Regions from separate parts of the Microbispora cellulosiformans genome, predicted to be linked through region 1. Evidence: riboswitches for the same ligand, from Rfam matches in the RefSeq annotation. Region 1 holds a riboswitch; the other holds the start of a gene.
What was found. A riboswitch is a leader RNA that binds a small molecule or an ion and turns the genes downstream of it on or off. The one in region 1 is predicted to bind cyclic di-AMP.

Region 2: linked by a shared signal. The riboswitch ahead of F5972_RS14910 (CHAP domain-containing protein) and the one ahead of F5972_RS16650 (glycoside hydrolase family 25 protein) in region 1 are both predicted to bind cyclic di-AMP.

The regions. Positions count from the first base shown of each region.
Region 1 covers NZ_VYTZ01000005.1:517,384-524,566, reverse strand. Annotated here, with positions in the region: gene F5972_RS16675 (C39 family peptidase) at 1-1,123, shown strand, start outside; gene F5972_RS16670 (NAD(P)H-binding protein) at 1,140-1,988, opposite strand; gene F5972_RS16665 (TetR/AcrR family transcriptional regulator) at 2,064-2,654, shown strand; gene F5972_RS16660 (alpha/beta hydrolase) at 2,673-4,358, opposite strand; gene F5972_RS16655 (flavin reductase family protein) at 4,480-5,067, opposite strand; cyclic di-AMP (ydaO/yuaA leader) riboswitch at 5,356-5,499, shown strand; gene F5972_RS16650 (glycoside hydrolase family 25 protein) at 5,514-6,251, shown strand; gene secD (protein translocase subunit SecD) at 6,329-7,183, opposite strand, start outside.
Region 2 covers NZ_VYTZ01000005.1:147,879-155,061, reverse strand. Annotated here, with positions in the region: gene F5972_RS38835 (SRPBCC domain-containing protein) at 1-122, shown strand, start outside; gene F5972_RS14925 (TetR/AcrR family transcriptional regulator) at 275-907, shown strand; gene F5972_RS14920 (helix-turn-helix domain-containing protein) at 850-1,650, opposite strand; gene F5972_RS14915 (nuclear transport factor 2 family protein) at 1,738-2,142, shown strand; gene F5972_RS14910 (CHAP domain-containing protein) at 2,197-2,877, opposite strand; cyclic di-AMP (ydaO/yuaA leader) riboswitch at 2,891-3,025, opposite strand; gene F5972_RS14905 (sensor histidine kinase) at 3,279-4,481, opposite strand; gene F5972_RS14900 (response regulator transcription factor) at 4,478-5,131, opposite strand; gene F5972_RS14895 (hypothetical protein) at 5,294-5,875, shown strand; gene F5972_RS14890 (efflux RND transporter periplasmic adaptor subunit) at 5,872-6,972, shown strand; gene F5972_RS14885 (ABC transporter ATP-binding protein) at 6,969-7,183, shown strand, end outside.

The sequences.
Region 1 (7,183 bases):
CGGCACACGGGAGGGCGTGAAGGCGGGGAAGACCCTCTCCTTCGCCGCCCCCGTGGGCACGATCTCCTACACCGACGCGCTCGGCACGAAGAGCTGGGAGTACGCCCGGTGGACCGGCCCCGAGCGCCCGGTCGGGTTCGCCGCCACCGAACTGGTGGCCTCGTGGACCGCCGACGTCCCGGCCGGAAGCTGGCTGCAGGTCGAGATGCGCGGCCGCCACGCCGCCGGGCAGACGAAGTGGTACGTCCTCGGCCGCTGGGCGTACGGCGACGAGGACATCCGCCGCACGTCGCTGCCGGGGCAGCGCGACGCCGACGGCACGGTCTCGGTCGACACCTTCGTGGCCGCGGCGGGCAGGGCGATCACCGCGTACCAGTTGCGTGTGACCTTGTACCGCACGCCGGGCTCGGCCGTACGGCCGGTGGTCCGCACGCTCGGCGCGATGGCCTCCGCCGTGCCGGACCGGGAGACCGTGCCGGTGAGCCCGGGTGGCGTCGCGTGGGGCGTCGAACTGCCCGTGCCGCGCCGTTCGCAGAACGTCCACGAGGGCCACTACCCGCAGTGGGACGGCGGGGGAGAGGCCTGGTGCAGCCCGACCTCGACCACCATGGCGCTCGGCTACTGGGGCAGGTGGCCCAGCGAGCGGGACACCTCCTGGGTGGACCCCTCCGATCCCGACCCCGAGGTCGACTACGCGGCCCGATACACCTACGACTACGCGTACGAGGGCACGGGCAACTGGCCGTTCAACACCGCCTACGCCGGGCGGTACGGCATGGAGGGGTTCGTCACCCGGCTGCGCTCGCTGACCGAGCTGGAGCGGCTGATCAGGGCGGGCGTCCCGGTCGTCACCTCCCAGTCGTTCAAGGCGGAGGAACTGCCCGGCGCGGGATACAGCACGAACGGCCACCTCATGGTGATCATCGGCTTCACCGCCACGGGCGACGTGATCGCCAACGACCCCGCCTCGCGGGACGACGCTGCGGTGCGGCGGGTCTATCCCCGGGCGAACTTCGAGAACGTCTGGCTGCGCAGCACCGGCAGCGGCGGGATCGTGTACGTCATCCACCCGCCGGGCCACCGGCTGCCCGCCACGACGCCGGGCCTGCCGGCCAACTGGTGACCCCGGTGCGGCGGCGCTAGCGGAAGGCGGCCGCGTTGCGCCGCGCCCAGTCCGAGAACGGGCGCGGCGCGCGGCCGAGGACCCGCTCGACCTCCGGGCTGACCCGCCGCTCGCCGGGGGTCGGCTCGCCGAGGATGGCCAGGGTGCCGTCGGCCACCTCCTCGGGCATGAAGGCCGCCATCAGCGCGCGTGCCTCGTCGCGGCTCTGCTCGGTGAACCGCACGGGTTCACCGAGCGCGTCGCCGAGGGCGGCGGCGATCTGGCGGGGAGAGACCCGCTCCGGCCCGGTGAGCTCGTAGACCCGGCCGTCGTGGCCGGGCTCCCGCAGGGCCGCCGCCGCGACCTCGGCGATGTCGCCGGGATCGATGACGGGCAGCGCGACGTCTCCGAACGGGGCGGTCACCGCGCGGCGCAGGCGGACGGACTCCGCCCAGGCGAAGGCGTTGGAGGCGAAGCCGCCCGGCCGCAGGATCGTCCATTCCAGCCCCGAGTTCCTGACCTCGGTCTCGTCGTCCAGCGCCCGCCGGCCGTGGCCCGGGGAGAGCGGGCGCGTCCCGGCGGACTGGGAGGACAGCAGGACGACCCGGCGCACCCCGGCCTCCCCCGCGGTGCGGAGGATCGGCCGCACGTTCCCGCCCAGGGCCAGGTAGTCGCCCGGCGTCACCAGGAACAGGGCGTCCGCCCCCTCCAGCGCGGGGCGCAGGCCGGCCGGATCGGCCAGGTCCGCGGCGACCGTACGGACCCCCTCGGGCACGTCGGCGGCGGAGACGCGGCGGGCGACGGCGGTGACGTCCTCGCCCGCCTCCGCCAGGAGCCGGACCAGGACCCGGCCGACGTTCCCGGTGGCTCCCGTGACAACGATCATGATGATCTCCTTTGAGTTAGTTAGTTGACTGACTCAGAACCAACCGTAGCACGGGACGCGCCTATAGTCAGTCAGGTGACTGACTCGACCGTCTCCCGCGTACGGGCCACGAGCGCGAAGCGGCGGCGGCTCACGGCCGCCGCCGCCGAGGTGGTGCACCGGCAGGGCGCCGAGCGCACCACCATCGCCGACATCGCCCGCGCCGCCGGCGTCCCGGTGGGCAACGTGTACTACTACTTCAAGACCAAGGACGAGCTGGTCGCCGCCGCGCTCGACGAACACGCCCGGCATCTCGCGGAGCTCACCGGACGGCTGGAGCGGCTGCCCGATCCGCGTGAGCGGCTCAAGGGGCTGGTGGAGACCTGGATCGGGCAGCGCGACGTCGCGGCGCGATGGGGCTGCCCGACCGGCACGCTCGCCGCCGAGCTGGACAAACGCGGCGAGGGCGGGCTGGACGCGGAGGCGGGGAAGGTGATCCGGCTGCTGCTCGACTGGGCCGAGCGCCAGTTCCGCGAGCTGGGCCTGCCCGAGCCCGACGGGCTGGCGCTGACCCTGGTGAGCGCCTATCAGGGCATGTCGCTGCTGGCCAACGCGCTGCGCGACCCCGAGATCATGACACGCGAGGGCAACCGGCTGCTCGGCTGGCTCGGCTCCCTGCCCGGCTGAGCTGCCCGGCTGACCCGTTCAGCCCGAGCCGCCCTGGCGCCGCGACAGGAGCGTGGTCAGGGCGGTGGTCCGCGCGTCGTCCCAGCCTTCCGGCGGCGCGATCCGCGCCCAGGCGGCGGCCATCTCGCCGTCGTAGTCGTGACCGTGGCCGGGCGGCGCGTCGAGGGAGAACACCAGATCCGCGGTGACCTGCCAGAACGTGACGAACGGATACCAGCGGATCCAGGGCAGCACGTCGTCGCCGCGCCGTTCCTCCAGCCAGTCCGGGCGGCCGAGGACCAGCCGCGGGGTCCACCACACGATCGGATCCGAGGGGTGCTGGAGGTAGACCACCCGCGACCCGGCCCAGGCGGAGGCGGGCGCGGCCAGGTCGGCGGGCCCGTTGGCGAAGCGCACGGTCTCGCCGTCCCGGTAGACGGGCAGCACCTCCCGGCTGCCCGGGTCGCGGTCGTCCACGAACCGCCGCCACAGCGGGCTGCTGTCGGGCGGCCCGACGAACAGCGCGCCGCCGGTGCGCACGCGCAGGTCGCGGTCGTCGCGGAAGGCCGACTCCGCGCCGAACGCCCCCAGGCTCTCCCCGAACACCAGCAGCCGGGGCCGGTGACCGGCGGGCAGCCGCGTCCACCGGGCGTACACCTGGCCGAACAGCTCACGCCCCGCCGCCGTGACGCGCTCGCGGTCCACCAGGAACGACAGCCAGCTCGGCAGGTAGGAGTACTGAATCGAGACCAGCGCGGTGTCTCCTCCGTACATGAACTCCAGGGCGGCGGCCGCCTGGGGGTCCACCCAGCCCGTGCCCGTCGTCGTGATCACGCACAGCACCGCGCGGCGGAACGCGCCGGTCCGGTCCAGTTCCCGTACGGCGAGGGCGGCCCGCTCGCGGGCGGTCGCGGCCGAGTCGAGCCCCGCGTAGACCCGGACCGGCGGGAGCGCGGGCCGCCCGGTGAAACCGCTCAGCTCCCCGACGGCGGGGGCGCCGGCGACGAACGCCCGGCCCTCCAGGCCGAGCGACGCGAAGGAGACGAGGGAGGAGGGGCCGCCAGAGACGGTGGCGGACCGGGGCGGCGAGGTGCCGGGGGCGGTCTCGCTGTTGATCGCCGCGAAGCTGTTGTCGGCCCCTCTGAGCAGCGCCTCGCTGAGGATCCCGTCGGTGAGCAGGACGGCCAGCACGCCCACGCCGAGCCCCGCGGCCAGCCGCGCCGCCGTGGCGGGGATCCATCGGCCGAGCACGCCTCCGAGCGCCCGGGCCGCGACGCGCAGCGCCCGGGCGGCGGCCAGCAGGAGCAGGAACACCGCCGCCGCGACGAACGGCACGCCGAGGTAGCCGAGCCGTTCCGGCGGGCGCAGCCCCATCAGCGGGTAGATGGCCCGCTGGGCGCGTACGCCGAGGACCAGCGACGCGGCGCCCAGCCCGCAGCCGAACGTCGCGACCAGGCGGCGCACCCGCCGCCGTCCCGTACGGCGCCATCCCTCGCGCCACCTCTCGCGCCGGGCCTCGGGACACCGGCGGGCGACCGGGGCGGCGCTCCGGCGGGTCAGGGCGCCGGCGGTCACGCCGGCCAGGTATCCGGTCGCGGTCAGCACCCCCGCGATGATCCCCTGCAGCGGCCACGAGCGGGGCAGCAGCGACGGCGTGAGGGACAGGCAGAAGAAGATCGCGGCGAACAGGATCCCGGCCGTGTCCAGCGCTGCGCCGAGCCGCACCCGCCCTTCCCGCATCAGGCCCCCGATTCGCCGCCTGTCCGCCGATCTCGCGGAGCAGGCAGGCTATCAAGTCACCCGCAGGTCACCGCCTTGCCCCCCGCGTCGCTCCCGCGCCGCCGCGTCACCCCCAGTGGTCGCCCCAGCCCCAGAGGTTGGGGCCGAGCGCCGTGGCGGGGTCGTCGTGGTAGACGCCGAACCTGCCGCGGAAGAACAGCATCGGCCGCTGCTCCGGATGGACGGGTTCGAGTTCGCGGACCAGGCCGATCACCACGTCGTGGTCTCCGGCCACGTGCACCTCCCGCACCTCGCCGTGGACGCGCAGCAGCACGTCCCGCAGGGCGGGCGTGCCCCAGCGGGACAGGTCCCAGGCGAGCCCGGCGAACTTGTCGCCGTTGCTCGATCCGAACCTCGCGCACACGTCTACCTGCTCCTCGCCGAGGACGTTGACGCAGAAGCGGCCGGACGTCCTGATCCGCGGCCAGGCGCGGCCCTTGTGGTCGGCGCAGAAGAGGACGAGCGGTGGTTCGAGAGACACCGACGCGAACGACTGGCAGGCGAACCCCACCGGCTCTCCGTCGTCCAGGCCCGTGACCACGGTCACGCCGGTCGCGAACATGCCGAGCGCGCGCCGGAACTCCGCGGGCGACGGCGGCGGCACGTCGCCGGAGCCGGGGTCGCCGAGGCCGGGGCCGGCGGAAGCTGCGGTCATGGGTTCACCTTTCGCGTGCGGTCCGGTGCCTCTGGTGCGGTGCTGGTGCGGCTCTGGTCCGGTGACTCAGCGCTCAGGTCACGAACTTACAAACCCCCTCGGCGCCGCTTCGCACGGGATCCCGTCCAGCGGGCGGTCTGTACGACGAGTCTGCCCAGGTAAAAACATGTTTTGTCAGGTTTACACCATTGTTGCGCCGTATGTACCTTTAGGTGCCACGGCATGGATGCCGGTGACCTCCGCGTCGCCTCCGTTGCCGTGTCGTTGCCCGGACCGTGCGCTCACCAGGGCGCGCGGCCGCCGAGTCCGCGTTCCGCGGAGCCGGGGACCCACTTTTCGGGGTGAATCGCTGCGCAGGCCCCCAGATGCGCTCGTAGGGCACTTCCTGCCCGAACCCGTCAGCTAACCCGGTAGGCGGCATGGAAGCAAGGAGCTCCACCCGCGTCATGCCCACCCTCAGGTTCTCTCCCGCCATGCGGCCTTCCGGCCGCCGCCTGCGCGCCGCCCTCGCCGCGGCGGCACTCGCGGTCTCGGCCGGCACGGCCACCCTCACCGCCGCCACGCTCGCCGCCACCGCGGCGGCGCCCGCTCCCGCCTACGCGAACCCGCACACGTACGGCCAGGACGTCTCCGGCTACGAGGCCGACCACGACTGGATCAACAGCCGGGCGCAGTTCGGCTTCATCAAGGCCACCGAGGGCCTGGACTGGGTCGACTCGTCCTTCCCCCGGCACTGGCGCGAGCTGGACAAGAAGGGGATCGTCCGCGGCGTCTACCACTACGGCCATCCCTCCAACGACCCGATCGCCGAGGCCGACCACTTCCTCCGCGTGGTGAACGCGCAGCCGGGCAAGCGGGGCGACATCCTCGTGCTCGACCTGGAGACCGCCGACGGCCAGTCGGTGGAACGCGTCAACGCCTGGGCCAGGAAGTGGCTGGAGTACGTGACCGCCAAGACCGGTGTCAGGCCGATGTTCTACAGCGGCTGGAACTTCGCCGACAAGTACGGCCAGGGCCTGGGTGACTATCCGCTGTGGGTGGCCCACTACAGCCGGGACCCGGGCGACATCAGCCCGCCGGCCGACTGGACGAGCTGGGCGATCCACCAGTACACCGACTCACCGATCGACCAGAACGTCTCCTCGCTGAGCCCGGTCGAGCTGCGCGCACTCGGCCGTCCCTGAGGCCCGTTCCCGGGGCGAGCGCCGCCCGCCCCGGGAAAGCCCCGCTCAGACCACTTCAGATTCGGACCACTTCAGATTCAGACCACCGCGCCGGATCCGTCGCGCGCCACGGGGCGGCGACGGGGTGCGGCGGGCGCGGGCGGCGGCTGACCGGCGCGCCGCTCCAGCTCGATCGCCGCCGGCCCCGCCACGAACGACGACGACAGCGTGCCCACGACGATGCCGATCAACAGGGCGATCGCGAAGTCGCGCAGCGAGTCGCCGCCGAACACCGCCAGCGCCGCCAGGATGAACAACGCGCCGAGCCCCGTGTTGACCGTACGCGGCACGGTCTGCAGGATCGCCGTGTTCACCACCCGCCCGAAGGGCGTCCCCCGCGACACCGGCCACAGCTCTCGGACCCGGTCGAAGAGCACGACCTTGTCGTTGACCGAGTATCCGATGATCGTCAGCATCGCGGCCAGGAAGACGCCGTCGATCGGCTTGCCCATCCAGGCGAACGCGCCGACGACGACGGCCGCGTCCACGAACAGCGCCGCCACGGCGGCGGCGCCGAACGTCCATCGGAAGCGGAACGCCAGGTAGGCGAGCTGGGCCGCGAGCGCGACGCCGAGCGCGATGAGCGCGTTGCGGCGCAGCTCCGCGCCCAGGCTCGGCCCGACGAGCTCGTCGCGCTGCTTGGTGACGTCCCCGACGCTCCGGTCCAGGGCCTCCTCGACGCGGACGACGTCGTCGGCGGTGATCTGCCCGGTCCGTACGGAGATCGCGTCGTCCGACCGCTGCACCACGGCGGTGGGGAACCCGGCGTCCGACACCGCCTGCCGGGCCGCGGTGACGTCGACCGGCCTGCTCGTGGCGAACTCCACGATCCGCCCGCCGGTGAACTCGACGCCGTAGTTCAGTCCGCGGGTGACCAGCCCCGCGCCCACCAG
Region 2 (7,183 bases), 370 kb from region 1:
TCATCCTCGGCGGCGGCACGTCGTTGTTCCCCGAGGGCATGCCCGGGTCCCTGCGGCTGGAGCCGCTCGGCTCCGTGTCCACCCCGGCCGCCGAGCACCTGACCTACCGTGTGATCAAGTGAGGGAAGGGTGCACGGCCGGGGGTGTCCAGTCCCAGAGAGGACCGAGCGCCCACTCCTCGTCTTCCGGTACGCGGAGTACCTTGCCGGTTCGCTAACGTTCCCACCAGATCCGCAGGTAGGGTACGGGCGGTTGTGCAGCGGGAAGGCTCGCGGTGAACGACTCGGGCAAACCTCCAGGGGCGGGGCGGACGCGGCGGCGCGGCGCCTCCCTGGAGGAGGCGATCCTGCGCGCCGCGGTGGACGAGATGCTCGAATCCGGGTACGCCGGGCTGACCATGGACAAGGTCGCCGCCCGCGCCGGCACCAACAAGAACGCCATCTACCGCCGCTGGCCCAGCCGGCTCGCCCTCGGCGTCGCCGCCTACCGGCAACTGGTCACGGCGGTCCAGCCGCCCGACACCGGCGACCTGCGCGGCGACGTCCTGGAGATGCTGCGCGGGGCCAACCGCCACTGGAGCTCCCCCCTCGGCGCGATCCTGCGCGAGCTGATGTCGGCCGCCGGCGGCGCGCAGGAGTTCCTCACGCAGCTACCGGAGCAGTCGGGCGACGCCGCTGCCGCCGCCTGGCTGACCGTACTGGGCCGGGCGGTCGCGCGCGGCGAGGCGTCCCCCGAGGCGCTCCATCCCCGGGTCGCCACGGTGGCCGTCGTCCTGCTGCGCAACGAGTTCGTGGTGCGCGGGGTGCCCACCGCGCCCGACGACGTCCTCGTCGAGATCGTCGACGAGGTCTACCTGCCGCTGGTGCGCGGCCGCGGGTCGGCTCCGGCGCCGGACGTGGTGAAGTAGGCGGCGCTCTCGGCGTCCGACGGGTAGTACGACTCGATCGCGATCTCGTCCAGGGTGATGTCCGTCGGGGTGCCGAACGTCGTGGTGGTCGAGAACAGTCGTAGTTCCCGTCCACCGAAGCGGAAGATCATCGGTACGGCGATCTCGGACCCGATCGCGGGGCTCGCGTCCTCGGAGCCGGGTGCCAGGAGTTCCTCGTACAGGGCGGTGAGCTCGGGATCGGGAGCGGTGGCGAGCTGACGTCCGATACGGGTACGCAGGAGCGAGCGCACCTCGGCCAGGTTGACGATCCGGTGAGCGAGCCCGCGCGGGTCCAGTCCCAGCCGCACCATGTTGACCGGCGGCCGTAGCAGGTCGGGGGCGACGTCGGCGAGGAACGGGTCGATGGCGCGATTGGTCATCAGGATGTTCCATCGGCGGTCGATGACCAGCGCCGGGTACGGCTCGTGCGCGCGCAGCACCCGTGCGATCGCGTCCCAGGCCGCCGGCAGCGCGTCCCCGTCGAGCGGCCGCTCGGCGTAGCGGGGCGCGAAGCCGGCGGCGAGCAACAGCACGTTGCGCTCACGCAACGGCACGTCGAGCTGGTCGGCGAGCCGGAGGACCATGTCGGCGCTCGGGTTGGACCTGCCGGTCTCCACCAGGCTGACGTGACGGGCCGAGACGTCGGCGGCGATCGCGAGATCGAGCTGGCTGAGCCGCCGGCGATGCCGCCATTCCCGTAACAGTTCCCCGACCGTGCGCATGACCGCCGATGCTACTCATCGTGGCGCTCCGCGCCATGAAATGGGAGTTCATCGACACCGTCGCGGGCGGCGGAGACACTGCGTCCCGTGACTACGCGGAACACGACCACCGACAACAAGAGCATCGTCCAGCGGGCGCTGACGGCACTGGTCGCGACGGGCGACGTCGACGCGCTCGCGCCGTTGCTGAGCGACGACTTCACCCATCACCGGCCGGATTCGACCTCGAAGACCAAGACGGAATGGCTCGCCGCCGTACGCGCCGCGCTCGTCCCGCTCGCGGGCATGCGGGTCGAGATCCTGCATGTGCTGGCCGATGGTGATCACGTCGTGATGCACTCGCGGCGCCGGCTCCCCGGCGCCGGGCCGGGGATCGCGGTCGTCGACATCTGGCGGCTCGACGACGGGCTCATCGCCGAGGCGTGGGAGATCATCGAGCCGGCGGCCCGGGCGGCCGCCAATCTGACGTGGTGGGAATCGGCTGATCGATGAGCACCCGGGCCGGGGGTCGGGAACCATGGTTCGCGATCCCCGGCCCGGGGGTCGTCAGGAGGCGAGCTCGGCGGGGTAGACCGGGTAGCCGTACCCGGCGACCTGCCAGGCGGGGCGGGTGCGGGCCTCGACGGCGCCGTTGCCGGTGTTGCCCTCGACGGTGCGGATGGTGCCGTCGCCGTTGTCCCTGACGACGAAGCCGACGTGCTGGATGTCGCCGATCTTGTTGCTGCCGCTCCAGCTGAAGAACACCACGGCCCCGGGCTTGGGCGTACGGCCCCAGCGGCCGTGGTCGGCGAACCAGCGGGCGTGCTCCACGGTGTAGGCGTCGGAACCCATCACCGGCTGGATGCCGAGCTGCTGGCCCACCCAGGAGACGAACATGTCGCACCAGGGGGCGTTCTCGTATTCCTCCAGCGCCCCGCCGTCGCGCGCGAGGGTCTCGCGGGCGCGCGGGCTGGTCATGTACCACTCCTGGAACTTGGTCCCGCCGCCGGCGGAGTTCTCGCTGATGCCGACCTGGCTCGCGGCCAGCTTGATGACGTCCTGGGGGCCGACCTTGGGCAGCCGGGCGGCGATCTCGGTCAGGGACGGCGCGGCCGCGGCCGCTGCGGCCGGGCCCTTGCCGGAGGCCGGGTTGTCCGCCGCCTGCGCGGCGGGAGAGGCGATCGCCACGGCCGAGGCGAGGACTCCGCCGGCGAGGGCCGTGCGCAGACAGGTCGAGAGGGCGTGCATGATGGGCGGACTCCCTTTGCTTCCATGCCGCCGACCGGGTTAGCTGACGGGTTCGGGCTGGAAGTCGCCCTACGGCAGGTATGCCGATTCACCCCAGGAAGAGGTTGGGTCCCCGGCTCCGCTTACGCGGATTAGGCGGCCGGGCGGCAGGCCGAGATCGGCCGGCCGCGTCGGTGTGAGGTGGGCTTTCTTGACCACTGAGATGAGCAAGTGGGCCCTGAGTTGCTCAAAAAGTAATAGACAAGCCCAAACCGGTCAAGTGATGACAACTCGGGTTTTACCTGGCGCGATGCCGGACGGGCGAGCGCAAAGGGCGGGTTCGCCCGCCCCGCCGGGGATGCCGCGTTCCCCTTCTTCTCCTCTGCTCACACCTTTGTTCGCCCAGAGCGAACGCACCTCGCTCACCTGGGCAGACGTACGGTCACCGTCAGGCCGCCCTCCGGCCGGGCACGGGCGTCGGCCGTACCGCCGTGCGCGACCGCGATGGCGCGGACGATGGACAGGCCGAGCCCGGCGCCGCGGGCCGACCGGATCCGGTCGCCGCCGTGCCGCCGGAACGGCTCGAACAGGTCGCCGACCTCGTACGGCGGCACCGGCGGCCCGGTGTTCTCCACCGTCAGGCACGCCCCGGCGTCGTCCTCGCGCAGCCGGACCCAGACCTCCCCGTCCCGAACGTTGTACTTGACGGCGTTCTCCAGCAGGTTGACCAGGCAGCGTTCCAGGAAGAGCGGATCGCCGTGCGCGACGGCCGGGCGCAGGTCCTCGTGCACCGTGACCTTCCCTCGGCGCGGCTGCGGGCCGATCTGCTCCATCGCCGTACGGACGACCTGCCGCAGGTCCACCGGCCTGCGGGTGGTGATCTCCTGCTCCGACTGCGCCAGCATGAGCAGCCCGTCGATCAGCCGCTCGTACCGGGCGGTGGCGCCCAGCAGCGCCCGGGCCAGCGCCTTGAGGTCCTCCGACGCGGCGGGCTCCTCCAGCGACACCTCCAGCACCGTGCGGTTCACCGCCAGCGGGGTGCGCAGTTCGTGGGAGGCGTTGGCGATGAAACGGCGCTGGGCGTCGAAGACCCGGTGCAGCCGGTCGAGCATCGCGTCGAAGGTGTCGGCGAGCCGCTTGATCTCGTCCTGCGGGCCGCGCAGGGCGATCCGCTCGTGCAGGGTGCTCTCCGACAGCCGCTGCGCGGTCTCGGTCACCCGGTCGAGCGGGCGCAGCGCGCGGTCGGCCACCAGGTAGCCCAGCACCACCGCGACCACCCCGACGAGGATCATCACGATCAGCGACGACCGGAGCACGTCGTTCAGCACGTCGGCGGCGCCCTGCTCGACGTCGGTGCGCACGCGCCGCGCGATCACGTCGGCGCCGAGCGCGCCGCCCGGCAGGCTGTCGGCGGGCAGGGCGGCGCCGGACACCGCGGGGGCAGGGCGCCCGCCGTGGCTCACCTTGTCCACCGCCACGACGAACCGCTGGTTGAGCGCCCGCGCGGTCAGCAGGTGGGTGAACCACAGCAGCACCGAGCCCGCGACGAAGAACAGCCCGCCGTACAGCAGGGTGAGCCGCGTCCGCAGCCCCAGCCTGCGCCACACCAGCAGGCGGCGGGTCACAGGCGGTACCCCCGGCCCGGGACGTTCTCGATCACCGGGGGGTCGCCCAGTTTCCTGCGCAGCGAGGTGATGGTGACGCGCAGCACGCCCGTGCCGGCGCCGGCGTGCTCGTCCCACACGCTCGCGCGCAGCCGCGCCGAGCTGACCAGGCCGCCGCCGGCGCGCATCAGCTCGTGCAGCACGTCGAACTCGCGGCGGCCCAGCGCCACCTGCCGCCCGTCCCGGGCCACCGTACGGCGGGCCGGGTCGAGCCGGATCCCGGCGCGCTCCAGCACCGGCGGCGCGGCCCGGGGGGTGCGCCGGGCCAGCGCCCGCACCCGCGCCACCAGCTCGGCGAACACGAACGGCTTGACCAGGTAGTCGTCGGCGCCCAGGGCCAGGCCGCCGACCCGGTCCCGCACCCGCCCCGCCGCGGTCAGCATGAGGATCCGGCTCGCGCCGCTCGCCGTGACCAGCTCCCGGCACACCTCGTCCCCGTGGACGTCGGGCAGGTCGCGGTCGAGCACCACCACGTCGTAGCCGACGTAGGAGGCCAGCTCCAGCGCCTCCCGGCCGTCGTAGGCCACGTCGACCGCGATCGCGTGCAGCCGCAGCCCGCGGGCGACGGCGTCGGCCAGTTGTTCCTCGTCCTCGACCACCAGCACCCGCATCCTCGCCTCCCGCTCGGCACCGACAGTGGCGCACGCGGTGTTAGGCCCGGATAAGCGAAGCCTCCCGGATCACCCGCGGCTCCTCCTTATCCGTGATTAGCACCGGCTGCGCTGGAGTTGGGCCCCGTCCCGGGCGAAGGCCCCGGGGGAGGAGGAACGACCATGCGCCTGCGACCGACACGCTCACGACCCCTGCGCCCGCGACCCGTACGGACGGGGCTGCGCCTGGCCCTCGCCACGGCTCTCGCGACGACCCTCGCGACGGCGGCAGCCTGTGGTGACGCCGAGGGCGGCGCCTCCGACGGCGACGGAATCGCCGCCGCGTCCACGGCCAGGACCACGGCCGGGGCCACGCCGTCGGCCTCGGCGAGCACCGACCTGCGCGAGGCCCAGATCAAGTTCGCCCAGTGCATGCGGGAACACGGCGTGGACATGCCCGACCCCGACGCCTCCGGCCGCGTCCAGATCCGCGGCCGGAAGGGAGAGGAGGCGACGACCCGCGAGGCCATGCGGGCCTGCGAGCACTTCATGAAGAACGCCGTCGGCGACCGGGCGGGCGCCGACGACCCCCGGGAACGCGACCGGATGCTCAAGTTCGCCCAGTGCATGCGCGAACACGGCATCGACATGGCCGACCCCAAGCCTGGCGAAGGGCTCCTCGTCAAGGTCAAGCCGGGCCAGGAGAAGACGATGGAAGCGGCGCAGAAGGAGTGCGAGGAGTTCGCGCCGGGGGAGCGGCCGTGACGCGCCGGGCCCTGGTGCTCGCCGGGGCGGGCGTCCTGGCGCTGGCCGCCGCGGGAACGGCCGTCGCCGTGACGGGCGGCGGCCCCGGTGGCAGGCCGGGCGGAGGTGGGGGTGGAGGCGACGGCGCGGGCGGGCCCTCCGCGCGGGCCGTCCCGGCCACCACCCCGATCACCCGGCAGGACCTGGTCGACACCAAGACCGTGGAGGGATCGCTCACCTACTCCGGGGAGCGGCGGATCGTCACCGACGCCCGGGGCGTCGTCACCTGGGTGCCCGCCGAGGGAGCGGTCGTCCGCCGGGGCCGCCCGCTGCTGCGGGTCGCCCGCCGCCCGGTCGTGCTGATGTACGGCACGCTGCCGCTCTACCGTACGCTCCGGCAGGGCGTCGCCGACGGGCCGGACGTCGAGCAGCTCGAACGCAACCTGAAGGTCCTCGGCTACGGCGGCGACCTGTCGGTGGACGACCACTTCAGCTACGCCACCTATCTCGCCGTCAGGCAGTGGCAGGACGACGCCGGGCTGCCGCGGACCGGGCAGGTGGACGCCTCGCAGGTGGTGTTCCTGCCCGCCGCCGCCCGGGTGACCGACGCCAGGGCCGAGGTCGGCGCCAGGACCGGCCCCGGGCAACCGGCCCTGGTCGTGTCGGGCCTGCGCCGCCTCGTCCACGTCGACCTGTCCACGAGTGACCAGGCGCTGGTGCGGAAGGGCGCCACGGTCGCGGTGGAGCTGCCCGGCGGTGAACGCGTCAAAGGCAGAGTGACCTCGGTCGGCACGGTCGCCAAGGCGGCCTCGCAGGGTGAGGGGCAGGACGAGGACAGCACCGTCGACGTGGACATCACGCTGGCCAGGACCCCGAAAACCCGGCTCGACAAGGCGCCCGTGCAGGTGGAGCTGGTCAGCGAACGCCGCCGCGACGTGCTGGCCGTGCCGGTGGAGGCGCTGCTCGCGCTGCGCGAGGGCGGCTTCGGCGTGGAGGTGGTCGAGGGCGCCGCGACCCGGATCGTGCCGGTGGAGACCGGCGCCTTCGGCGGCGGAATGGTCGAGATCACCGGCGCCGGGCTCGCCGAGGGCATGAAGGTCGGGGTGCCCGCCCCATGAACCGGCCCCCGAACGAACCCGCCCGCGCCGGCGGGCCGTACGTCGTGGAACTGCGCGAAGTGACCCGGACCTACGGCGGCGTGCGGGCGCTGCGCGGGGTGGACCTGCTCGTCGAGCAGGGCGAGCTGGTGGCCGTCGCCGGGCCGTCCGGGTCGGGAAAGTCGACCATGCTCCACCTGATCGGCACCCTCGACCGGCCCACCACCGGCAC